DNA from 3 places in the Pseudoalteromonas sp. Ps84H-4 genome. Region 3 is predicted to be linked to each of the others. Evidence: predicted binding sites of a transcription regulator. Region 3 holds the regulator's gene; each other region holds the start of a gene.
The links. Region 3 encodes LexA, which represses DNA repair genes until DNA is damaged. Its sites were predicted from a motif close to TACTGTATNNNNATACAGTA; they were not measured.

Region 1 (8,274 bases), on a different contig from region 3:
ATTGAACAACCTAAAGAAACAAAGCCAACCCAAAGCAAAACGTTTAAAGATGGCTTTTTACGTATTGAGCGTCAAACAAAAGGCCGCAAAGGCAAAGGCGTCATGCTAGTTGTTGGTATTGACAGTGAGCAACATGACTTAAAAAAGCTGGCTAAAACCATTAAAAGTAAAATGGGTCAAGGTGGCGCCGTTAAAGAAGGCATCATCGAGGTGCAAGGTGACGACAGAGAAAAACTCAAAGCTATTCTCGAAGGGCTTAAATTTAAAGTAAAAATTGCAGGGGGCTAGTCAGCCCCCTCACTCATTATGACTTCATTGAGCTTAGGTGCTCATAAAGTGCTGGTAACTCATCTTCTGGGACTGGTTTACTGTAATAGAAGCCCTGCACAATATAACAATTGTTATTTTGCAAAAATTCTATTTGCTCAATCGTTTCAACCCCTTCAGCAACCACGTTTAGTTTAAGCTTTTGCGCCATCGCGATAATTGCAGCCGTGATTTCCATGTCGTTGCTATCCTCAGGAATATCTTTAACAAACGAGCGGTCAACTTTCAAAATATCAACCGGGAAACGCTTCAAATAACTTAATGATGAATAGCCTGTACCAAAGTCGTCAATCGAAATCGACACGCCCAACGCTTTCAGTTGATGTAGTTGCAAGATAGCAGCTTCTACATGCCCCATCAGCATACTTTCTGTGAGCTCTAAGTGCAGTCGCTTTGGCTCTACACCAGTTTGCTTAATAATGTTATCAAGCGTCGATACTAGGTTGGCATCTTTAAACTGTCGAGCAGATAAGTTAATCGAGATATTATTTTTTAAATTCTGATCTGCTAATCGAGCTGCAAACTCACAGGCTTCTTTTAAAATCCAGGCTCCTAACTCAACAATTAATCCAGTTGCTTCAGCAATAGGAATAAATTTAGTCGGTGGGATCATTCCCTCTTCCGGATGGAACCAACGTATCAGCGCTTCGTACCCAACAACTTGGTTGTTACGACAATCAACTTGAGGTTGGTAGTACACTCTGAATTGGCCTTCACGAATACCTGTACGTAACTCATTTTCAATGAATAATCGTTCATTCGCAGCAGCATTTAATTCTTGGCTATAGAAGTGATAGGTGTTTCGTCCCTTTGCTTTTGCTTCATACATTGCAAGATCAGCATGTTTGAGTAATTGGTCTTCTTCTTGGCTATCAAATGGTGCCATTGTAATACCAATACTGGCACTAATGATCACTTCATTGTTACCTAACTTAATTGGCTCATTAAGCGTACGTTGAATGGTATTAGCAACTTCTGTCGCATGAGTTTGATGCTCAATACCACTAAGTAAAACCGCAAACTCATCACCACCTAAACGGGCTATGGTATCTTCTGTGCGTAAACGTTTTTTCAAGCGATTGGCTACTTCAACCAGTAATTGGTCACCTGCATCATGGCCTAACGTATCATTGATACGCTTGAATTCATCTAAATCAAAATAGAACAAAGCAAAGGCATAATGACCACGCTCTGCTAAGGCCATTGACTTACGCAATTGCATTCTAAAGAAAGTACGGTTTGCAAGCCCCGTTAAGGTATCAAAATAAGCAAGTTGCTCCATCTTACGTTGGCTTTCTTTTACAAAAGAAATATCTTGAGCTGATGCCACGTAACTGGTTATCTCACCACTGTCTTCACGAATTGGTGAAATACTTAAAGAAACCCAAACAGATTGACGATCATTTGCTTGTAATAAGGTATCACCGCGCCAATAATTTCGGCTTCGCAGGTCAATATCAATATCATCAACTAATATTGCCATCTCTTGTGAAATAATGCTCAGTAAAGGAGAGCCTATAAAGTGACGTTCTTCAAAGCCTGTCATCTCAACCATTTTTGGGTTGACGTATTTTACTTCAAACTCTTCATCTGTAATGACCACCCCCGTTCCGGAGAATGCAACAGCCTTAGATAATCGATTTGCCGCTTTTTCTGCAATTTCCTTTTCACTGATACGCTGATTTAAACCATCTATCAATTTACGGATCTCAACGGCCATATCTCTGAAAGAACCATTCAAGGTACCGATTTCATCTTTATTTTCTTTAGGAAACTCTGTTTGCAATTGCCCTTTACCAAAGCTCACCACAGCATTAACCAAAGAGTGAATACGGCGTAACACTAATTGATAAAGTGCTTGATGAAGTAACAGTGCAACTAAAATAGCGTACAAAATAAATAAGCCAAAAAATTTAACTTTCAGCTCTTCTAACGCAGATAATGCCGATGAACGCTTTTTATAAATACCAATATACCAGTCGAGCTGTTCAACTTTGCGGATATTGATAATATGAGTTTCACCATCTTGTACAAATGAATTTGCCGACTCAGGCAACCTAAGACGAATGGTTTCAGAGACTAGCTTTTGCAAGTCAGCATTCACAAAATCTTGAGTCGCTAATTTTTTCCCCTCACGCCCGTACTTTTCTAATGTTTTCTTATCTAAATCAGGGTGCGCCAATAATTGACCATTCGCATCAAAAACAAATAGGTTTTGTTCGCGATCGCCAATCGGTAATTGAGAAAGCAGTGTTTCAAGTGCAATATCGCTTCCTGTTACACCAAAAAACTCATTTCCACGATAAATAGGAACGAGCACACTCACAACCCATTTGTGCCATATATTATCGTAATAAACATTTGACCAAACAGCTTCACGACTTGGGTTGGTAGCTTCTTTAGCGTAGTTAAAGGTTTTACCAGTCGTAAAATTAAAATCGCCCGGAACATTTAGCGCCCAGTTAGGCGGCGCAATACGAATAAAATTGTCTTTTGTGATCAGATAGAAATTGAAAAAGTCTTGGATTAAGGTAGGTGAAACAATTTTCCATAATGACTCGGAATCATTAATTAATTGTTTGTAAAACGGTGAGTAATTTTCTTGTGGTATAAATGCAGCTGATAACCCATCAGCAGAAGTGCTACGAATACTGCCGTCTACAGCAAATTTAATTTCTGAGTTAAAATTACTTTGCAAATGAGAGTCGCTTTGTAGCAACTGGCTACTAACAACGGAATTAGCCTGTTCCGCAATATTAATTTTAGTGTTGATTAAATGATTAAACTGCTTTGTTAAGCGTTCACTTGAGTGCTTTAAGAGATCATGCTCTTCAAACACGAGTTGCTTCTCTTCGGATTTGAGCATTAAAGCCGCTGCACAAATACCCGCAATTAAACAAATCGCAGAGATCAGCAGCGACAATTTCATACTTAATGAATTCACACCAAACCGTGATGGCGGTCGTCGATACACCACAGGACTACCTTATTAATAATTGTTATTATTTATTATGCAAAAACAAATATACCAGATTCATTTTTATATTTATAAATTTTTTATGAAGATTAATGAATTTTCCTAATCAGTGTACTCATTTATAAATTACTGCGATATGCAGTTGACTTTGTGTACAAGTGTTTTTACATTAAAGCAATGAATAAAATTATCTCTCGCACACGTTTTTCGTTTTTTAGCTTCTTTAGATAGAGGAGGCTTAACTGTTTGCGAGATAAATTCACCGAATAGCTAAAGCCTCCCTCTTGGGAGGCTTTTTTGTTTGTGCACTGTTTTGGAATGAGGAAACCAACATGAGCAATGATGTATTAAATGCATTACGACACGATATCAATGAAATTGATTCAGATTTATTAGTCTTACTGGCCAAAAGACGCCGAATAAGCCATAGCGTTGTTGAGTATAAAATTGCTAACAATAAACCAATACGAGATGAAGCACGTGAGCAAGCGTTACTCGAAAAGCTAATAAGCTATGGTAAATCACTTGGCCTAGACGCCTACTACATAAACAATGTCTTTCAGACTATTCTTGAAGACTCAGTTTTAAATCAGCAAGCCATGTTGCAAAAGAACCTCAACCCTGAAGCAATGAGCGAAACACACCGCGTAGCATACTTAGGTGGACAAGGCTCATATAGCCAACTAGCTTGCCATAAATATTTTAGCCGTCGCCCAGGTAAAGTAATTGAAATGGGCTGTACTAGTTTTGATCAAATCACAGGTAAAGTAGAAAGTGGTCAGGCAGACTTTGGCTTATTGCCTATTGAAAATACCAGCTCAGGCAGTATTAATGAGGTGTTTGATTTATTACAACATGCGCAAGTATCCATTGTCGGTGAAGTGACACACAGTGTTGAACATTGCCTATTAGCGATGCCTGGCACAGAGCTTTCTCACATCAACAAAGTGTTTGCTCATCCTCAGCCTTTTGCTCAATGCAGCCGCTTTATCCAAGGTTTGGGAGATATTCAGCATGAAACCTGCGACTCAACCTATCACGCCTTAAAATCAGCTGTTGAAACACCTAACAGTGCCGCAATTGGCTCAGCACAAGCCGGTAAAAATGTTGGCCTAGAGGTTGTTAAGTCAGGTCTTGCTAATCAAAGTGAAAATCATAGCCGCTTTATCGTTGTAGCACGTAAGCCGCTACAAGTTTCAAAGCAAATTCCGACCAAAACCAGTTTAATTATGGCTACAAAACAACAAGCCGGTTCTTTGGCAGATGCACTGATGATTTTCAAACACCATCAGATCAATCTAGTAAAGCTTGAATCTCGCCCTGTACCTGGTAACCCATGGGAAGAAGTGTTTTATGTCGACCTTGAAGCGAACCTTGATGACTTACATGTTAAACAAGCGCTCGAAGAGCTAAAAGAACACACCCAGTACACCCGTGTATTAGGCTGTTATCAAAGTGAATCATTACAAGCAGTAAGCGTTTAATCCACCTTATTCTATTAGTTAAATAAAGGAGCCAACAGGCTCCTTTTTGTTTAATTTTATCGCAGAGACTTGCACCCCCTTCCCAGTGTAAGCATAATCTTGAAAACATTTTTAAACTGGAACATACATGAATTGGTTAGCAGAATTAGCAACTAAAAGAACACCTTGGCTATTATTAGCCGTGATATCCTTAGCATTTGAAATCACCGCATTGTTTTTTCAATACAATATGGGTCTTGAGCCATGCATCATGTGTATTTATCAACGTACAGCAGTATTAGGCTTACTTGCTGCAGGTGTTATAGGTGCGATTAACCCGCAGGCGATGGTATGTAGAGTAGTAGCATTTGTCAGTTGGGGTATATCAGCAATTTGGGGTTATTTTATCGCCAAAGAACACATTGCAATGCAAAACAACACTGATCCTTTTGCATTCAGCTGTGCTTTTGAACCAAACTTTCCGAGCTTTATGCCTCTTCATGAGTGGATCCCAAGTTTCTTTGCTGCTACAGGTGATTGCGGCAATATAGATTGGCAGTTTGCATCACTGAGTATGCCAGCTTGGATGGAAGTGATCTTCGCTGCGTTCTCTGTCGTATTTTTAGTGGTTATAATTAGCCGCCTTGTATGCAAAAAGTCACTGTAATGATATATTTTTTTACCAGTCAAATACCTGAATTAAAGGCCTTTAAAGTGAGGCAGCGCCAGCAAATCATTGCCCTTGCACTTAGCCATTTGAGCCCTATGCACAAAATCACTTTATCTGTCTGTAAACTTGCTTTTTTGGCACCACTATTTTTAGGGCTCGCGTATTTTGAAGGATGGATGCTTCTGCCCTGGTTACTGTTAGCGGGGGTAAGCTATCCGCTTCTAACCACACCACTCGAAAATATATTTGCATTGCCACATCTGCAAACCGCTATTAAAGAATACAAACAGGGCTGTTAGGCCCTGTTTGACAGAGTGGCTTTCTAAAGCGTAATTTGTCCCTTTAATTTTTGGTAGAGTTTCTCACCAATCCCCTTAACCTCTTTTAGCTGTTCGACAGTTTTAAAGTTACCTTGGCTCTTACGATATTCAATAATTGCTTTGGCCTTTGCTTCACCAATACCTGGTAATTGAGTAAGCTGCTCTAACGTGGCTTTATTCAAACTTACTTTTTGTAGCTTAACATCTGCAACATCAACAGGTTTCGCTGCAAGTGCAGCTGTGGCGGGCAAAAGCGCAAGGCTTGAAGCTAACAATAGACTTGATAATAATTTCATATTTTCCTCCATGATGTCCTTACTTGGACAACTAATTTCCTTTGTTACCAAACACTCGCTCCATCGCTTGTGTTCTTAAAATTATAGGCCTAGCAGTTTTCCGATGCTTGGATAGATTTTAGGTAACAATTTAAATTAAGCTAATTTCGCTTTCTTTGTCAAATGATAGAAAGAAAAATGTAAGTTGCTACTTGCAAATAATGTCACAACACATTACTGTATATAAAAACAGTAATCAAGATGGCGATTTTACGCTACAAATGCCACGCTTAAATGCAGGAGAGATCATGGCTGTTGTTGTTAAATATGTTGTAGAAAGAAACGGAGTCGAGCGCATGACGTTTACTACTAAAAAAGAAGCTGATGCGTATGACAAAATGCTCGACATTGCTGAGTCATTGGAACTAATGCTTGAAAAAGTTGATGTACCATTAAGCGAGCAACAAATTGAGTCACTGGCGCTTGAAATGGCAAAAGAAAAAGACCAATTTATGGCTGTACTCAAAGGTGCAAAAGAAGCACCTGCGAAGCCTAAAAAAGCAAAGTCAGACGATAACGTTGCAGATATAAAAGAGAAAGCTGCAAGCTAACCATTCGCTTTAAAATTAAAAAAGGGCAACATCTGTTGCCCTTTTTTGTGTTTAATCAAAAATTACAGTGATGATTCAACTTCATCAAATAAGTCTGTAATTTCCTTTTTAGGCTCGGCTGTCATAAGGCTTACAACAACAATCGCTATCGTTGATAAAATAAAGCCAGGGACAATCTCATAGATGATTGCACTTAGAGCTTGGCCGTCAATAGTGATTGGCGCGTAAATCCAAAACAACACTGTTGCTGCACCAACAACCATGCCACTGATTGCTCCTTGTAAGTTCATGCGCTTCCAGTACAAACTAATTAGCACAAGCGGACCAAATGCAGCACCAAAACCAGCCCATGCATTACTTACTAAATCAAGGATTGAGCTGTCACGGTCATACGCAAGATAAATAGCAAATAAAGCAACCAAAATAACGCTGATACGACCCACTAACACTAGCTCTTTTTGTGAAGCGCTACGATTTAAGTAAATCTTATAGAAATCTTCTGTTAGTGAACTTGAACATACTAATAGTTGCGACGAGATAGTACTCATGATCGCCGCTAAAATAGCAGCCAATAAGAAACCCGCAATAAGTGGATGGAAAATAAGCTCAGATAACACCAAGAAAATCGTTTCTTTATCATCGATTGGCATTTGATTTTCAAGCATGTACGCTGCGCCAAATAAGCCTGTAAATACGGCACCAATAGCTGAAAGCGTCATCCACGACATACCTACACGACGCATCGTTGGCATATCTTTAACAGAGCGAACTGACATGAAACGAACAATAATATGTGGCTGACCAAAATAGCCTAAGCCCCATGCCATTGCAGAAATAATGGCAATTGTTGAACCACCAGCGAACCAGTCCATCATGTTAAGTGCATGTATTTCTGTTTCTTTAGGAGAACTTAATAATAAGTCATAGCGTGCATTTGCAAGCGTATCCATAAATGGTTGATCAAGCATAGTGTAGGTTGCAATAGGCACCGCTAACAGCGAGATAAACATGATACAGCCTTGCACGAAGTCAGTTAAGCTCACTGCTAAAAAGCCACCAAATAAGGTGTAAAGCACAACAACACCCGTAGTAATGTACAAGCCCATTTCATAACTCATATTAAATGAGTTTTCGAACAGCTTGCCGCCCGCGACAACTCCTGATGAGGTATATAGAGTAAAGAATACAATGATAACGACTGCAGAAATAACACGTAAGATATTTTTATTATCTTCAAAACGGTTTGCAAAGTAATCAGGGATAGTTATCGAATCATTTGCTTTTTCGGTGTAAACACGTAACCGAGGTGCCACTAAAAAGTAGTTAGCCCATGCACCAAGCACTAAACCGATTGCAATCCAAACCTTGCTTAGGCCAAATAAGTACATTGCACCTGGTAAGCCCATTAATAACCAACCACTCATGTCTGATGCACCCGCTGAAAGCGCCGCAACACTTGGAGATAAGTTACGTCCACCTAGCATATAACCTGACACATCATCTGTTGATTGCTTATAGGCATATAGCCCTATTCCCAACATTACGATGAAGTATAATGCTAACGAAATTATCATTCCTGTTTCCAAATTAGCCTCCAAAAATTAGTTAATGTTGGCTTTTAATCCGAATAA
Region 2 (8,274 bases), on a different contig from region 3:
TTGAACATGACCAGCAAGTGGGTGAGTTAATGGCTGCGCTAGATGATATGGGTGTACTTGATAACACTATCGTTATTTACTCAACAGATAATGGTCCTGAGCACAGCGCTCGATTACACGGCGGTACAACACCTTTCCGTGGTGAAAAGATGACAACTTACGAAGGCGGCGTACGCGTTCCTATGATTGTTCGTTGGCCAGGTAAAGTCCCTGCAAATACGATACTAACGGGTATTCAATCGCATATGGATATTTACACAACCCTTGCAGCAGCAGCGGGTGAACCAAATATCGCGAAAAAAGCCCTTAAAGAGCATAAGCAACCGATTGATGGCGTAAATAACTTAGATTATTGGTTAGGTAAAACAGACGAAAGTGCGCGTGATAGTTTCCTTTATTATTACGAATCAAGCATCAAGGCTGTGCGTTATAAGCAGTGGAAACTTCATTTTGAAACGAGCGAAAACTATTACGCTCAGTATGAGAAGCAAAAGTTCCCGATCATCTATAACTTACGTATGGACCCGTTTGAAAGCTTTGATGGCTTAACAGACCGTTCAGACATTGTGCAAGCTAAGCAATGGCTAAATGAGCCTGTGCAACATCTACTTGGTGAACACATTAAGTCATTGACTGAATATCCACCACTGCAAAAAGCAGCGAGCTTTGACTTTAGCCAACTGATGGAACAGTTGATGTCTGGTAAGCAGTAACACTCAATAAAACGATTTATTAAGTTGTTAATCTAAATAAATAGCCGCATCGGGAAACCATGCGGCTTTTTTAGTTTTATGCTAATGGGCAAAAGATTGTAAAAGCTAAAGTGGATCTAAAACCGAGCAATCAACGTATTCAAAGCATTAAGTTAATAGTGTGAAACATTATGAGTAATAAACAAAAGTCTGTGCCAACATCACGGTTTTCACGCGCTGTTCGGCTTGGCTCTTTAGCTAGTAAAGTGGCGGGTAATATGTTGTTTGAAGGCACAAAAGCATGGGCGGCTGGCAAGCAAACATCACGACAAGGGTTATTGTTACAGCCTAAAAATATTCAGCGCTTTGCAGAGCAGCTTGCAAACCTGCGTGGGGCTGCAATGAAATTGGGCCAGCTGTTATCTATGGATAGCGGTGAATTACTCACTCCTGAGCTATCTGCAATTTTAGCAAGGCTGCGTGCAGAAGCGACAGCTATGCCGCAAAAGCAACTAGTCAAAGTGATGCGAGAGCACTGGGGCGATGCGTGGCTAGAACAATTATCGCATTTTGAACTTAGGCCATTTGCTGCGGCATCAATAGGGCAAGTGCATATTGCCTACCGTGAATCGGGCGAAAAGTTAGCAGTAAAAGTGCAATACCCAGGTATTGCAAAAGGCATCGCCAGTGATGTTGATAACTTAGCTTACCTTCTTAAGCTCAGTGGCTTATTACCCAAAGAGGTAGAAATACAGCCTCTTATCGATGAAGCAAAACAACAACTTATAAACGAAGCAGACTATGAATTAGAAGCCAAGTATTTAAAATGCTACAGCGAGTGTTTAAAGGGTGATGAAAACTACCTGATTCCAAATATTGTAGATTCGCTGAGCTCTTCTCAAGTATTAGTCATGAGTTTTGTTGAAGGACAAGAGCTAGAAGCACTTGCAACTGCAGAGCAAACGATACGTAATAAAGCAGCTCAGCAGTTACTAAGCTTATTTTTACAGGAGCTATTTAGCTTTAAACTAGTTCAAACAGATCCAAACTTTGCCAATTATCAATATCAAATTGACAATCAACGCTTAGTACTTTTAGATTTTGGTGCAACCCGCGAACTACCTCAGCATATTAGTGCTGGTTACTACCAGTTATTATCTGCCGCGAATACTAACGATAGAGCAGGTGTTGCAACAGCAGCACAGCAAATTGGCTATTTTCAACAAGGGCTTGCTCAAGAATATATAGATAATGTCGTTGATATATTTCTCCTCGCCTGCGAGCCACTGCGTTACCAAGGTGATTATGATTTTGCAAATAGCGACTTACCAAAACGCATTAAAGAGCTCGGCCTAAAAATGAGCACCGCCTCAGAGCATTGGCACGCACCACCCGTAGATGCTCTGTTCGTACACAGAAAACTAGCAGGCCTGTTTTTAATCGCTGCAAAGCTAGGCGCAAAAGTGAATGTGAACAGTATTTTTAAGGAGTTTGAAGCACAGAGGGATAAATAATAGTGCGGGAGTTTGGGGGTAGAAAAATGGTCGGCATAGCAGGATTTGAACCTGCGACCCCTGACACCCCATGACAGTGCGCTACCAAGCTGCGCTATATGCCGACGTTGCAAGCCATAGTACGGCTTTTTTTATAAAAATCAATACACCTGCGGTTTGTTTGGCTGTTTATTGTCCAGCTCTAATTATAAAGTGATTAGGCTGGCGGTTAATCTAGCCAATCGTTGATCGTTTTGTACATAAAGTCGCGTATTAATGGTTGAGCATCGGCGTTAGGGTGTAAGTTATCGTTTTGCATAAGCTCTGGTTGGCCAGCAATATCGATCATAAAAAATGGCATTAATTCTGAATTTGTTTCATTGGCAATGGTTTTAAAGCTGTCGGTAAAAAGCTTGGTATAACGCGGGCCGTAATTTGGTGGGATCTGTACCTCCATTACGGCGGTTTTCGCCCCAGTTTGTTGGCTTTTTGCTATTAAATCACGTAGGTTAGCTTGTAAGCGCTTGATTGGAAAACCGCGTAAACCGTCATTTCCGCCAAGCTCTATAAGCACGTGCGTAGGTTCAAACTCGGTTAGTAATGCATCGAGCCGTCTTAACGCACCGCCTGTGGTTTCACCGCTAATACTGGCGTTTACTAGGTATACAGATTGGTCTTTTTCATCGTACTTATCTTGTAACAATTTAACCCAGCCTTGCTCTTGTTTAAGGCCATAAGCGGCGCTTAAACTGTCACCTAAAATTAAAATTGTGTTGTCAGCTGCTGCCGTAAGTGGTTTGATTACTAACAGTAAAACGAATATAAAACGTAGGATTGGATGCATCATATGTCAGCGCTTTCTCAATTAAACATTATTCAAGTTAAAGGACTTTCTAAAACGGTCACCACGGTTGAGGGCGACCTCACCATCCTCAGTGACATCAGCTTTAATGTCAAGTCAGGAGATTCGGTTGCGGTAGTGGGCACATCTGGTTCGGGTAAGTCTACTTTATTAAGTTTATTAGCCGGCCTTGACCAATCAACCAATGGCAGTATTCATTTAGATGGTGCTGCATTACACGAATTAGATGAGGAAGCACGTGCTGCACTTCGCGCAGAGAAAGTAGGTTTTGTATTTCAATCTTTCATGCTCGTGCAAAGTTTAACAGCTCTAGAAAACGTGATGCTACCGGCAGAACTTGCAGGAAGCAAAAATGCTAAACAACAAGCACTTGAGCTACTTGAAAAAGTAGGGCTAAGTCATCGTGTTGGCCATTACCCGTCGCAATTGTCGGGCGGTGAGCAGCAACGTGTAGCGATAGCTCGTGCATTTATTGGTACACCTAAAATTTTATTTGCCGATGAACCTTCAGCCAACCTTGATAGTAAAAACGGTAAGCTCATTGAGTCGTTATTATTTGAACTTAATCAAGAACACGGTACGACACTTATTTTAGTAACCCATGATGAGCAGCTTGCGCAAAAATGCCAGCAAATATTACATATTGAAGCAGGGCAATTAGTAACAGTAAAAGAAAGCGAAGGAGTGCAAGCGAATGTGGGCTAAATTAGCACTAAAACTGTTTTCACGTGAGTTTAAGCGCGGTGAGTTAACAGTGATCAGTGCAGCCATAGCTTTAGCTGTACTGACTGTTTTAACTTTATCTATGGTTACTGACCGTATCGGTCAAAGTATTGAGCAAAAAAGCAGTGCCTTTATTGCTGCAGATCGTGTCTTAGCAAGTAACCATGCTTTACCTGCTGAGTTTTTAGATAAAGCCGCCCAAGATAACATTCGCACCGCAAAAATAACCTATTTCGATACCATGCTATTTGCTGGTGACGAAATGCAGTTGGGTTCGGTTAAAGCGGTATCAAACACTTATCCATTAAAAGGCGAGCTAAAGATAAAATCTAGCTTAACTGCTGAGCCTCAGGTAACTGAAGACATTCCAACTCGCGGTGAAGTTTGGCTCAGTGAGTCGGTGTTCTATGCGCTTAATATTAAAGTTGGCGATAAAGTAGAGTTAGGAGCCGCCACTTTTGTTGCCAGTCATGTTGTAGCTGAAGAGCCCGATGCACCGTTTAATGTGTTTTCTAGTAGCCAACGTATTTTAATTAACGAAGACGATATTGCAAAAACTAAGGTTATTCAGCCGGGTAGTCGAGTGTTTTACCGCCAGTTGTATGCTGGGGACGAAAGCGATATCGAAAATTTTTATAGCTGGTTAAAACCTCAAATGAAAGAAAACCAGCGTTGGTATGGCGTTAAAGACCGCCAATCGCCTATTTCTAATAGCTTAAACCGCGCCGAAAGCTACTTATTATTGGCAGGATTACTTGGCATTATATTAGCTGCTGTGGCTATCGCGGTATCGGCAAAGCGCTATTGTGAACGCCAATACGACCCTGTTGCCATGATGAAAACACTCGGCGGTAGCCGTGCTATGATCCGTAAAATATATTTACTTCATTTGAGCCTTGTTTGTTCAATGTCGGTGATCGTTGGTTTGCTGATTGGTTATGGATTGCAAGCCATTGCAACAGATTATCTAGCACAAAGCATGGGCTCAGTACTTCCTAGTGCATCGGCTAAACCGTGGATTATTGCAATTAGCACAGGTTTAATTTGTGCAATTATGTTCTCGATTAAACCATTACTCGATTTATTTGATATTCCGCCGCTGCGCGTACTGCGTCGAAACTTAGGCGATCGTTTATTGGTCAGTAAAATACACCTTGCTATGTCGGCACTTACTGTATTTTTACTGATGTGGTTATTTAGTAATAATATTAAAATAAGCGCTATTTTGTTTCTCTCTACAGCGTTTTTAATTGCTGTGTTGTTTGGTTTATCAAAGGTTATATTTGGTGGCGGTCGAAAGCTCGGTTTAAGCCCTGGTAATAGCTGGTCTTTGGCGATTGCGTCTATCCAAAAACGCGCCAATGTGAATGCTGTGCAATTGATTAGTTTTGCTTTGGCTATCAAACTGTTGCTGTTTTTAATTGTACTTAAGAACGACATGATCTCTGACTGGCAATCGCAATTACCGGTTGATGCGCCCAATTCATTTTTAGTAAATATAACAGAGCAAGAACTAGAGCCAATTACGAGCTTTTTAGCAGAGCGAGATATGCCAACCTCTGACTTTTATCCGGTTGTCCGTGGCCGCGTAAACGCCGTTAATGGCGAGTTGGTAGCTCGTGAAGTCTCACAAGAAGACAATGAAAAGAAAGATGAAGAAGCCCGTTCAGGTATTGGTCGTGAGCTAAACCTAACTTGGCGTGAAGATTTACCAAGTCAAAATGAGCTTATTGACGGCACATGGTTCACAAAAGATTCTGTCGCTGAAGCTTCAGTTGAAGAGTCTATGCTTGAACGCCTTGATGTTAAATTAGGTGACACATTAACCTTTTTGATTGGTGCACAATCGTTTGATGCCAAAATCACCAGTGTGCGCAAGGTTAATTGGACAACATTAAAGCCGAACTTCTTTATTATTCTAAGTCCTGATGTATTGGCGAGTTTCCCTGCTACTTATATTTCATCGGTAAATGTAAAAGCAGATAAAAAGCGCGAGTTTAATGAGCTAATGCGCCAGTACCCAACGGTTAATGTGATTGATGTTGAAAGCTTTATAAAGCAAATCCGCTCAACCATAGAGCAAGTATCGTTAGCGATAGGGTTTGTGTTGGCAATTGTTGTTGCCTGTGGTGCTCTAGTGCTTATTTCACAAGTACAAGCAAGTTTAGGCGAGCGTATGCAAGAGATAGTTATTTTGCGAACCTTAGGCGCGAAAGGTCGCTTAATTAAAAACGCCACCTTATATGAGTTTTTACTATTAGGGGTCACAGCAGGCTTAGTCGCAGCCATTGTTAGTGATGTTGCATTATTAATAGTACAAAGGCAGATGTTTGAATTAGCAGGCAAACTGCATCCGCATATTTGGTTAATTGGCCCTGCGGTAGGGGGCTTATTTGTGGCATGTTTGGGTTATTTAATGATAGCCAGAACAATGCGCAAAAATACTCAAGGCTTATTGCGCTCGCTGGCATAAGAGAAAGCTGTGTGAAAAATGCTCGCAATTGCGGGCATTTTTTATGAATTGCAATTGGTTACTGGTAATTTATACAGTGCTCTGGCATTATTAACTGCAGATAATAATGATAATAGACGGGTCAGTTAGTTGGCGATTATTTTAGGAATTGATCCTGGTTCACGATTAACAGGGTATGGTGTGATTGCCCATCAAGGTGCAAAGTTTACCTATTTAGGAAGTGGTTGCATTAAATTAGCCGATCACGATTTTCCGGTGCGCTTAAAAATGATTTACCAAGGTATTAGCCAGTTGGTAGAACAATTCTCTCCAGATAGCTTTGCTATCGAAAAAGTGTTTATGGCACATAATCCAGACTCGGCACTTAAACTAGGCCAAGCCCGAGGTGCAGCAATTGTTGGTGCTTCAATGGCTGAGCTGCCAGTTTATGAGTATTCGGCACGACAAATTAAGCAAGCAGTTGTAGGTAATGGTGGAGCCGATAAGTCGCAAGTACAGCATATGGTTAAAAATATATTAAAATTACCGGGCACTCCGCAAGCCGATGCTGCTGATGCCTTGGCTATTGCTATTTGTCATGCTCACTCAGAACAAAATTTAATAAAACTTGCGGGGAGCGCTAGCAAAACCGTAAGAGGACGATTAAGGAAGTAATATGATTGGTCGATTAAATGGCTTACTAGTTGAAAAACAGCCACCAGAAATTCTTATTGAAGTAAGTGGTGTAGGCTACGAAGTACAAATGCCAATGACCTGTTTTTATGATTTACCGGCAGTGGGTGAGCAAGCGATTATTTATACCCACTTTGTAGTACGTGAAGATGCCCAGCTATTATTTGGTTTTAACAATAAAACCGAACGCGCTTTATTTAGAGAGCTATTAAAAGCCAATGGTGTTGGCCCTAAACTTGGTCTTGCCATTTTATCGGGAATGTCGGCGCAGCAATTTGTAACGTGTGTAAATAATGAAGATGCGACCACTTTGGTTAAACTGCCAGGGGTTGGTAAAAAAACCGCTGAGCGTTTAGTGCTTGAAATGAAAGACAGACTTAAAAATTGGGGTAATGACTTATTTACGCCATTTAGCGATAATGCGGTTATTGAGCCTGCAAGTAATAATACACTTGTGGCAAATAATGCTGCCGATGATGCTGTTTCAGCGCTTGAAGCGTTAGGTTACAAATTACCGCAAGCACAAAAAGCGGTTAAAGCAGTTAATAAACCAGATATGACGACCGAGGTTCTAATTAAAGAAGCTCTAAAATCAATGTTGTGAGTAAACCATGATTGAAGCAGATCGCTTAATTGATGCATCTGAGCAAAGTAACGAAGACAGTGTTGACCGTGCTATACGGCCAAAGCTTCTTAACGATTACACAGGCCAGCCGCATGTTAAGCAACAAATGGAAATTTTTATTGAGGCCGCACGGCACCGTGGTGAAGCACTCGATCACTTATTAATATTCGGTCCACCGGGTCTTGGTAAAACGACTCTTGCTAACATTGTTGCTAACGAGCTTAACGTAAATATTAAAACGACCTCTGGCCCTGTACTCGAAAAGGCAGGGGACCTTGCTGCACTTTTAACAAACCTTGAAGAAGGTGACGTACTGTTTATTGACGAAATACATCGCTTGAGCCCGCAAGTCGAAGAGATTTTGTATCCGGCGATGGAAGATTATCAGCTGGATATAATGATAGGTGAGGGCCCCGCAGCACGCTCAATCAAGCTTGATTTGCCGCCATTTACTTTAATTGGTGCAACAACTCGTGCTGGCTCACTCACCTCACCGCTAAGAGACCGTTTTGGTATTGTACAGCGCTTAGAGTTTTATTCTGTTGAAGACTTATCAAAAATTGTTGCTCGTTCTGCCAGCTTTTTAAATTTAACCATGTGTGATGAAGGCGCGGCAGAAATAGCCAAGCGCTCGCGTGGTACACCTCGAATTGCAAATCGTTTGTTGCGCCGTGTGCGTGATTACACCCAAGTACGCTCAGACGGTAAAGTAAATGCTTCGGTGGCTGAGCAAG
Region 3 (8,274 bases):
TGGACTTTTTCGAGGGGGAGTGAACTCATTACTAAGCCTCCCGATAGCCATAGAAGTAGCTGAATGGCTAGCAGATAGCCAAGCCATTTATGCCCTTTGCGAGCATATTTGAACATGCGTTTATTCATCATTACTCCGTTATTATTGTTGTATGGGAGCTATTTTAGGTTGTTTAACTGTATTGCCAATGCGGCATAATGTCGCATTAACTGTATTCTAGATTTGGTATATATACAAAACTGAGTTAAAGTTTCAGTCGATATCAATAGAGGGTAAAAACGAGAGTATGTCGGAAATTCAATTTTTAAATGTGGATCTGGAGCTTGAATCAAAGCACGATATTAGTGCACTTGTTGCTGATTTAAAGAAAAATGCCATGGTTTTACATTACGACCAAGATGAATACCGTCAACTAGCGCGTATTGAGGCTGCTGCTGATATCAGTACACCAGACAAAGCGATTAATCAGTTGTGTGAATTAATTGAATCGTGTTCACGAAATGCTCTTAAGCAGTGGTTGTCGTGCTCTAAACGTACATTTGATATTGGCTTTGAATCAGGCGTTTCACCAAAATGTTTTAATCAAGCCCTGCATGCTGATACTTTGTTGCGTATTTCAGCGATTGGCGCAGGGGTTGAAATTACGATTTATCCAGTCGAAAAATAGCCTGAGCTTAGCGCTCTACAACAGCTGCTGTCATTCTTGATACGCAGCAAAGCTCTCCTGCGGCATTGGTAATTTTAATATCCCACACTGAAGTGCGCTTACCTAAATGAAGAGGCTTTGCTGTGGCCGTTAATACACCCTTACGAGATGCTTTCATGTGGTTGGCATTAATTTCTTGGCCAACAGCATAAAATTTATTGAAATCAACCACAAAGTTAGCCGCATAGCTTGCCACTGTCTCTGCTAACACAACGTTCGCTCCGCCATGTACCATGCCCATAGGGTTATGATGCTCAGGAATGGCAGGCATAGTCGCCACTAAATAATCATCACCAATTTCAGTCACCTCAATGCCCATGGTTTTCATTAAAGTACCTTGCCCGGTGATCCCTTGCTCTAAACTTTTACAAAGCTCTAGTGTGATTGGTTGATGCCAAATACTCATTGTATTTCCTTGCGTGCAAATTAAAAATAATACCTTATGGCATCTTTATACCTGGTTCAATCTTAGTTTTGTAGCAATATGATGGCGTTAATTTAAATTTGCGATTTTCAGATAACTGTATATACTCACAGTTAAATGTACTGTATGGAAAACCAGTTGTATGCGCCCATTAACAAAACGCCAATCGCAAATTTTAGAACTAATTAAAGTCTTTATTAAAGATACAGGCATGCCACCTACGCGTGCTGAAATAGCTCAAACATTGGGTTTTAAAAGTGCCAATGCTGCCGAAGAGCATCTAAAAGCACTGGCAAAAAAAGGCATGATCAAAATGAAGCCTGGGGCGAGTCGTGGTATTCAATTAATTGAAGAAGACGAACCTGAGCAATTAGGTTTACCTTTAATTGGACGAGTTGCAGCGGGTGAGCCCATTTTGGCGCAAGAACATGTTGAAAGTCATTGTCAGGTTGATCCTTCACTATTTAAACCTGCGGCTGACTTTTTACTGCGTGTAAATGGTATGAGTATGAAAGACATTGGCATCATGGATGGTGATTTACTCGCAGTACATAGAACGCAAGTTGCTGAAAATGGTCAGGTTGTTGTTGCTCGTGTTGATGAAGATGTAACTGTTAAGCGTCTTGAAAAAGCTGGGCGTAAAGTATTTTTACATGCTGAAAACGAAGAATTTTCGCCAATTGAAGTTGATCTTGAGCATGAATCTTTCAATATTGAAGGGTTAGCGGTGGGTGTTATTCGTAATGCCGACTGGATGTAACTGTTTCTAAAATAGTGCACCAAATTGCTGTAATTTGGTGCGTTGCTTGTTTTTTATTATTTAGCATCGATTTGTAAACCCTTACTCTTTGTATAAAGCCTTATATGGCGCAGTTTTTCACTCTTTTTTTACTCTCACTCTGCCTCTCATTTTAAAATAACGCGCTGATTATAGTTGTTATTTTTGCACCAAAATAAACATTTATTACTACTAAAACTTGCTTATTGCTCATTTTTTAACTAATTGGTTAATACAGTGTATTAACACCTGATTAATAAAAATACACTCAAATGTGCTAGGTGTTAAACATAGGGTTGGTATCATCGCTGGGTCAAAATGATACGTAGTCGCTCTGAACAATAAAAAAAACGAATGGGCACCTTGTTGTATCGCCTTTTCGCTTTGCGTCTTGCAATAGCATTAAAAGGAGCCGTCACATGGGTAAACTGCGTTATGCCTTGTGGCTTATATTACTCGCACCTGTGCAGTTAGCATTGGCAAATAGCCAATTTAATATGCGCAAAGGGGTGACTGATATAAGTAATAGTGTTTATGAATTACACATGACGATATTCATTATCTGTTGTGTGATAGGCATCATCGTTTTTGCGGTGATGTTTTGGGCTTTGATCCACCATCGAAAGTCGAAAGGAGCCAAGCCTGCACAATTCCACGAAAGTACCAAGGTTGAAATTCTTTGGACTGCCATACCATTTGTGATCTTAATCGCCATGGCAATTCCAGCTACAAAAACACTGATAGCGATGGAAGATGCTTCTAAAGCCGATATTACAATTAAAGTAACGGGCTCACAGTGGAAATGGCATTACGAGTACATGGGCGAAGACATTGCTTATTACTCAATTCTATCTACTCCAAAAGACCAAATAGATAACCAAGCTGACAAAACAGAACATTACTTACTTGAGGTTGATAAGCCTTTAGTACTTCCTATCAATAAAAAAGTTCGTTTTCTAATGACCTCAGATGATGTTATTCACTCATGGTGGGTGCCTGACTTTGCGGTTAAAAAAGATGCGAACCCGGGCTTTATCAATGAGGCATGGACACGCATAAATGAGCCAGGCATCTACCGGGGTCAGTGTGCTGAGTTGTGTGGTAAAGATCATGGTTTCATGCCTGTTGTTGTGCAAGCGTTGCCTGAAGACGAATTTGCTAACTGGCTAGCAGAAGCTAAGCAAGAAAAGGCCAATGCTGCAGCAGCTGATGCGGCTTTATTAGATCAAACACTACCGAAAGAAGAATTAATGGTTCTTGGGGAGCAAGTTTATATGGCAAGTTGTGCGGCTTGTCATCAGCCTACAGGAATGGGCTTGCCGGGAGTGTTTCCTGCTCTTAAGGGGAGTCCAATTGTGCTTGGAGATGTAAAAGACCACATCGACATCGTATTACATGGTAAGCCGGGTACAGCGATGCAAGCATTTGATAAACAGCTTTCAATTAAGCAACTTGCTGCGGTTATCACATATAAGCGAAATGCATGGGGTAACGACACAGGCGATGTGATTCAACCAAGTCAAATTCAAGCAGCTATCGATGCAGCAACGGAGGCGAAAGAATGAGCAACGTTATTAATGAACAAGCCACTGAGCATGCGCATCATGACCATCATCCTGCAAAAGGTTTCAAACGTTGGCTTTACACCACCAATCATAAAGATATTGGCAGTTTATACCTGATATTTTCGCTCACTATGTTTTTAATTGGTGGCGCGATGGCAATGGTGATCCGCGCTGAATTGTTTCAACCTGGTTTACAACTAGTCGATCCACACTTTTTTAACCAAATGACCACAGTGCATGGTTTGATAATGGTATTTGGTGCGGTAATGCCGGCATTTACAGGGCTTGCTAACTGGATGGTGCCTATGATGATCGGTGCACCCGATATGGCGCTACCACGGATGAATAACTGGAGTTTTTGGATATTACCATTCGCGTTTTTAATCTTGTTGGCTTCGTTACTTATGCCGGGTGGTGGCCCTGCATTTGGTTGGACTTTTTATGCGCCACTTTCAACGACCTATAGTAACGATAATACAGCCTTGTTTGTGTTTGCTATACATATCATGGGTATTAGTTCAATCATGGGGGCGATTAACGTTATTGTGACTATCGTTAATATGCGAGCGCCCGGCATGACATGGATGAAGTTACCACTGTTTGTGTGGACTTGGCTTATTACGGCATTTTTGTTGATTGCTGTGATGCCTGTTTTAGCAGGGGCGGTCACTATGGTGTTGACCGATAAATACTTTGCAACCAGCTTTTTTGATGCGGCGGGGGGCGGTGACCCTGTGATGTTCCAGCACATCTTTTGGTTTTTCGGTCACCCTGAAGTGTACATCATGATTTTGCCGGCATTTGGTATTATTTCAACCATCGTGCCGACCTTCTCACGCAAGAAGTTATTTGGCTACGCTTCTATGGTGTATGCGACCTCGTCGATTGCACTTTTGAGCTTTATTGTATGGGCACACCACATGTTCACCACAGGGATGCCTGTAGCCGGTGAGCTGTTCTTCATGTATGCAACCATGCTCATTTCGGTACCAACTGGGGTTAAAGTGTTTAACTGGGTTGCAACCATGTGGCGAGGCTCAATTAGCTTTGAAATTCCGATGATGTTTGCCATTGCCTTTATTGTGCTGTTCACCTTAGGTGGGTTCTCTGGCTTGATGCTGGCGATTACACCGGCAGATTTCCAGTATCACGATACTTACTTTGTGGTTGCGCATTTCCATTATGTATTAGTGACAGGGGCTGTGTTCTCAATTATGGCAGGAGCCTACTACTGGCTACCTAAATGGACTGGCAACATGTACAACGAAACACTTGCGAAATGGCATTTCTGGCTATCGCTGATCAGTGTCAACGTGTTGTTCTTCCCTATGCACTTTGTTGGCCTTGCGGGTATGCCGCGCCGTATTCCTGATTACGCTCTTCAATTTGCTGACTTTAACGCCATTATCAGTATTGGTGGTTTTGCCTTCGGTTTATCACAGCTACTGTTCGTGCTTGTTGTTTTTAAATGCGCACGAGGCGGCGAAAAAGCACCTGCTAAGGTATGGGACGGTGCAGAAGGTTTAGAGTGGGAAGTTGATTCGCCCGCACCGTATCACACCTTTGAAACACCGCCGGAGATCAAATAATGAACCATGCACCTTTGCTCAAAAAGCTGTTGTTAGCATGCTTAGGTATGTTTGCATTCGCCTTTGCATTGGTGCCACTTTACGATGTGTTTTGTGATGTCACAGGTTTAAATGGTAAGCCATCACTCGAACAAGCAAAAGAGAGTGAAACGGTAAGCATAGACCGTCAAGTTGATGTGAGTTTTACAACGCATGCGCAAAGTGGTGCGCCTTTTGATGTGCAATCAGCTCAGTACAGTGTGGTTGTTCAACCAGGAGCGATGCGAGAAGTAAAGTTTACAGCAAAAAACACCAGTAATAACGACAAAGTGATGCAGGCTATTCCGTCTGTATCACCGGGAAAAGCAGCAAAATACTTACATAAAATCGCGTGTTTTTGTTTTGATCAACAACCACTAAAAGCGGGCGAAGAAGTTGAGTTTACCTTGTTGTTTTATGTTGATACGGAATTACCCGACGATGTAGAAGAGCTGACATTGTCCTATACCGTGTTTGATATTAGCGGGCAAGTTGTGGCTAAAAACGATTAAGCCGCCAAGCTAATTGCTAATTGGGAGCAAACAAAATGAGTCAAAATTACGAAAAATATTATGTTCCGGCCCAGAGCCCATGGCCAATAGTTGGTGCGATTGCAATGTTCTTAATTGCTGTCGGGGCAGGCCTGACAGTGATGCAAGTAAGCGCAGAAGCTAGCAGTGGTCAATATGTGTTGTATTTAGGCATTGCGATACTATGTTACATGCTGTTTAGCTGGTTTAAAAACGTCATCGAAGAATCACACAGTGGTTTATATTCAGCGCAAATGGATCGTTCATTTAGACAAGGAATGAGCTGGTTTATTTTTTCTGAAGTTATGTTTTTTATGGCATTTTTTGGTGCTCTGTTTTATGCCCGTATGATTTCAGTACCTTGGCTTGGTGGTGCTGGAAATAATGCCATGACCAATGAGGTACTCTGGCCAACGTTTGAAGCAGTATGGCCGTTGTTAACTACGCCTGCAGGTGATACAACTCAAGCAATGGGGTGGCAAGGTCTACCTCTTATTAATACGCTCATCCTACTCACCTCATCAGTCACTATCCACTTTGCTCACGTTGCAATGGAAAACAATAAGCGTGGTGCTTTAAAAGCATTTTTATCACTTACCGTGCTATTAGGCGCAATCTTTCTGGGTTTGCAAGTGTATGAATATATGCATGCATACCAAGATTTAGGTTTAACACTGGATGCTGGCGTTTATGGAAATACCTTCTTTTTATTAACGGGTTTTCATGGCATGCATGTGACGCTTGGAACCATTATTTTATTTGTCGTACTGCTTAGAATTTTTAAAGGCCACTTTACGAGCGAAAAGCATTTTGCATTTCAAGCGGCTGCTTGGTATTGGCACTTTGTAGATGTGGTGTGGTTGTGTTTATTTGTATTTGTGTACGTGCTGTAGCTTTGTGAAGCGGCGACGGGTTGGTGTAAATAAAGCCCAATTTCATTGCGGCAATAATGAGGAGCAGCACAATACCTGAAAACAGCACCCGACGACCTAAGTAATGCGACATGGGTTTCGAGTGCTCTTTTGCTGACATCATCACAAACAGCGCTCTAAATAGATTGAACAGAATATAAAGTAATAACAAAACAATAATGATTTTAATCATATTAGGTATTCCAAATGCAGTTAATTTTATGGCGTAAACAAAAGCTTAGCTCAATTATCGCAATTTGCGTTGTGGTTATTGCAGTGCTTATTTGTTTACGACTAAGCGTTTGGCAATACCAGCGAGGCGAGCAAAAACAGCAGCAACTAAGCCAGTTAGCCGTTTCGAAAGAGCAAGGAGTTTTGAGCTGGCAAGAGCTGCAAAATTTACCTAGAGAGCTGAATAAAACGGGCTTGCAAGTCAAGGTCTCTGGCGAGGTAAATAAACAGCAGTACTGGTTACTTGATAATCAAATTTATCAGGGGCAAGTGGGCTATGACTTACTAGGCGCGATGACAATTGCAGGTGAAACCGCACCTTTAATCGTTAACTTTGGTTGGCTAAAAGCTCCAACAAACCGTAACCAGTTGCCAACCGTTGTGTGGCCAGAATCAACAAGGCTTACGGCCACAGTGCAATTGAAACAAGGCAACTTACAAGGTTTTACACTTGCCGATGATATTGGTGCAGAGCAAGGCTGGCCCAAGCGCATTCAAGGCATCGATTTAGCAATTTTTAGTGCTCAATTAGCAAAGCCCTTACAAGGCTTTATTGGTTATCGCAATGAAGCAGATGGTATAGCAACCCCGCATTATCAGAGTGTTGTGATGGGACCAGATAAACATTACGCCTATGCCGTGCAGTGGTTATTAATTGGCTTGGCTTGTGTGGTTATTGCTTATTTTGCGATGAGAAGGAGAGGTTATGAAAATAAACCCGCTTAGTTTATTCGTTTTATGCTGCTTTGTGCCGCTGGCACTTGCTTATGCAGCATTAAAGCTTGAGTGGTTACCGAGTGGTTCGAGTAATCATGGTGAGCTTTTAAGGGAAGAAGTGAAACTAGCTGATTGGCAACAAGGCGAGCCTAAACAATGGACTATTGCGCTCAATTATCCAAAAGAGTGCAGTGAAGTGTGTGAAAACCAATTAGCAAGTTTAGACAACCTATACGTCGCTTTAGGGAAAAATCAGCAAAAAGTAGATGTGGCGGTACTGACGAATCAACAGCAGGTATCGGCTAATTGGCGTCAATTAGCAGTAAGTCCAGCGCTCAGAGCGGGAGACTTATATTTGGTTGATCACATGGGCTTGGTGGTTTTGCATTACCCCTATACGGCTGAGCCCGAACAAAACAGACTTATTCAAAAAGGCTTACTTAAAGATTTAAAAAAACTACTTAACTATGCGCGTTCAAGTTAAACCTCATTAAGGGGATAAAGATGTATAAAAATTATAAATATTTAGTCTTAATTACGGTTTTCTTTTCTATTTTGGTTGTTGGGCTCGGTGCTTATACACGGCTTAGTGATGCAGGGCTTGGTTGTCCTGATTGGCCAGGGTGCTATGGGTTTTTGACTGTACCAAAACATGAAACTGCTCTGTTACATGTTGAACAAAACTACCCTGATATGATGTTTGAGGCAGCAAAAGCCTGGAAAGAGATGATCCATCGCTATTTTGCTGGTGCCCTTGGTCTACTGATTCTAGCTTTGTTTGTTTTTGCATGGTTAAAACGTCAAT

Region 1: NH454_RS01305 (YebG family protein) is a predicted target of LexA. The motif match lies at 6,268-6,287, and genes of this name have one in related genera.
Region 2: ruvC (crossover junction endodeoxyribonuclease RuvC) is a predicted target of LexA. The motif match lies at 6,303-6,322, and genes of this name have one in related genera.

The regions. Positions count from the first base shown of each region.
Region 1 is NZ_JAMXSK010000001.1:281,211-289,484, forward strand. It holds gene NH454_RS01275 (stress response translation initiation inhibitor YciH) at 1-288, shown strand, start outside; gene NH454_RS01280 (EAL domain-containing protein) at 305-3,304, opposite strand; gene NH454_RS01285 (chorismate mutase) at 3,637-4,788, shown strand; gene dsbB (disulfide bond formation protein DsbB) at 4,916-5,434, shown strand; gene NH454_RS01295 (DUF6170 family protein) at 5,434-5,736, shown strand; gene NH454_RS01300 (helix-hairpin-helix domain-containing protein) at 5,760-6,053, opposite strand; gene NH454_RS01305 (YebG family protein) at 6,341-6,643, shown strand; gene putP (sodium/proline symporter PutP) at 6,706-8,217, opposite strand.
Region 2 is NZ_JAMXSK010000030.1:27,104-35,377, forward strand. It holds gene NH454_RS19760 (arylsulfatase) at 1-713, shown strand, start outside; gene NH454_RS19765 (AarF/ABC1/UbiB kinase family protein) at 884-2,206, shown strand; tRNA gene NH454_RS19770 (tRNA-Pro) at 2,234-2,310, opposite strand; gene NH454_RS19775 (arylesterase) at 2,415-3,032, opposite strand; gene NH454_RS19780 (ABC transporter ATP-binding protein) at 3,033-3,752, shown strand; gene NH454_RS19785 (FtsX-like permease family protein) at 3,742-6,243, shown strand; gene ruvC (crossover junction endodeoxyribonuclease RuvC) at 6,373-6,897, shown strand; gene ruvA (Holliday junction branch migration protein RuvA) at 6,899-7,519, shown strand; gene ruvB (Holliday junction branch migration DNA helicase RuvB) at 7,527-8,274, shown strand, end outside.
Region 3 is NZ_JAMXSK010000016.1:80,990-89,263, reverse strand. It holds gene NH454_RS14495 (hypothetical protein) at 1-128, opposite strand, end outside; gene NH454_RS14490 (hypothetical protein) at 287-667, shown strand; gene NH454_RS14485 (PaaI family thioesterase) at 675-1,112, opposite strand; gene lexA (transcriptional repressor LexA) at 1,273-1,890, shown strand; gene coxB (cytochrome c oxidase subunit II) at 2,328-3,473, shown strand; gene ctaD (cytochrome c oxidase subunit I) at 3,470-5,062, shown strand; gene NH454_RS14465 (cytochrome c oxidase assembly protein) at 5,062-5,592, shown strand; gene NH454_RS14460 (cytochrome c oxidase subunit 3) at 5,628-6,503, shown strand; gene NH454_RS22445 (DUF2909 domain-containing protein) at 6,403-6,714, opposite strand; gene NH454_RS14450 (SURF1 family protein) at 6,729-7,478, shown strand; gene NH454_RS14445 (transmembrane cytochrome oxidase associated protein) at 7,459-7,953, shown strand; gene NH454_RS14440 (COX15/CtaA family protein) at 7,974-8,274, shown strand, end outside.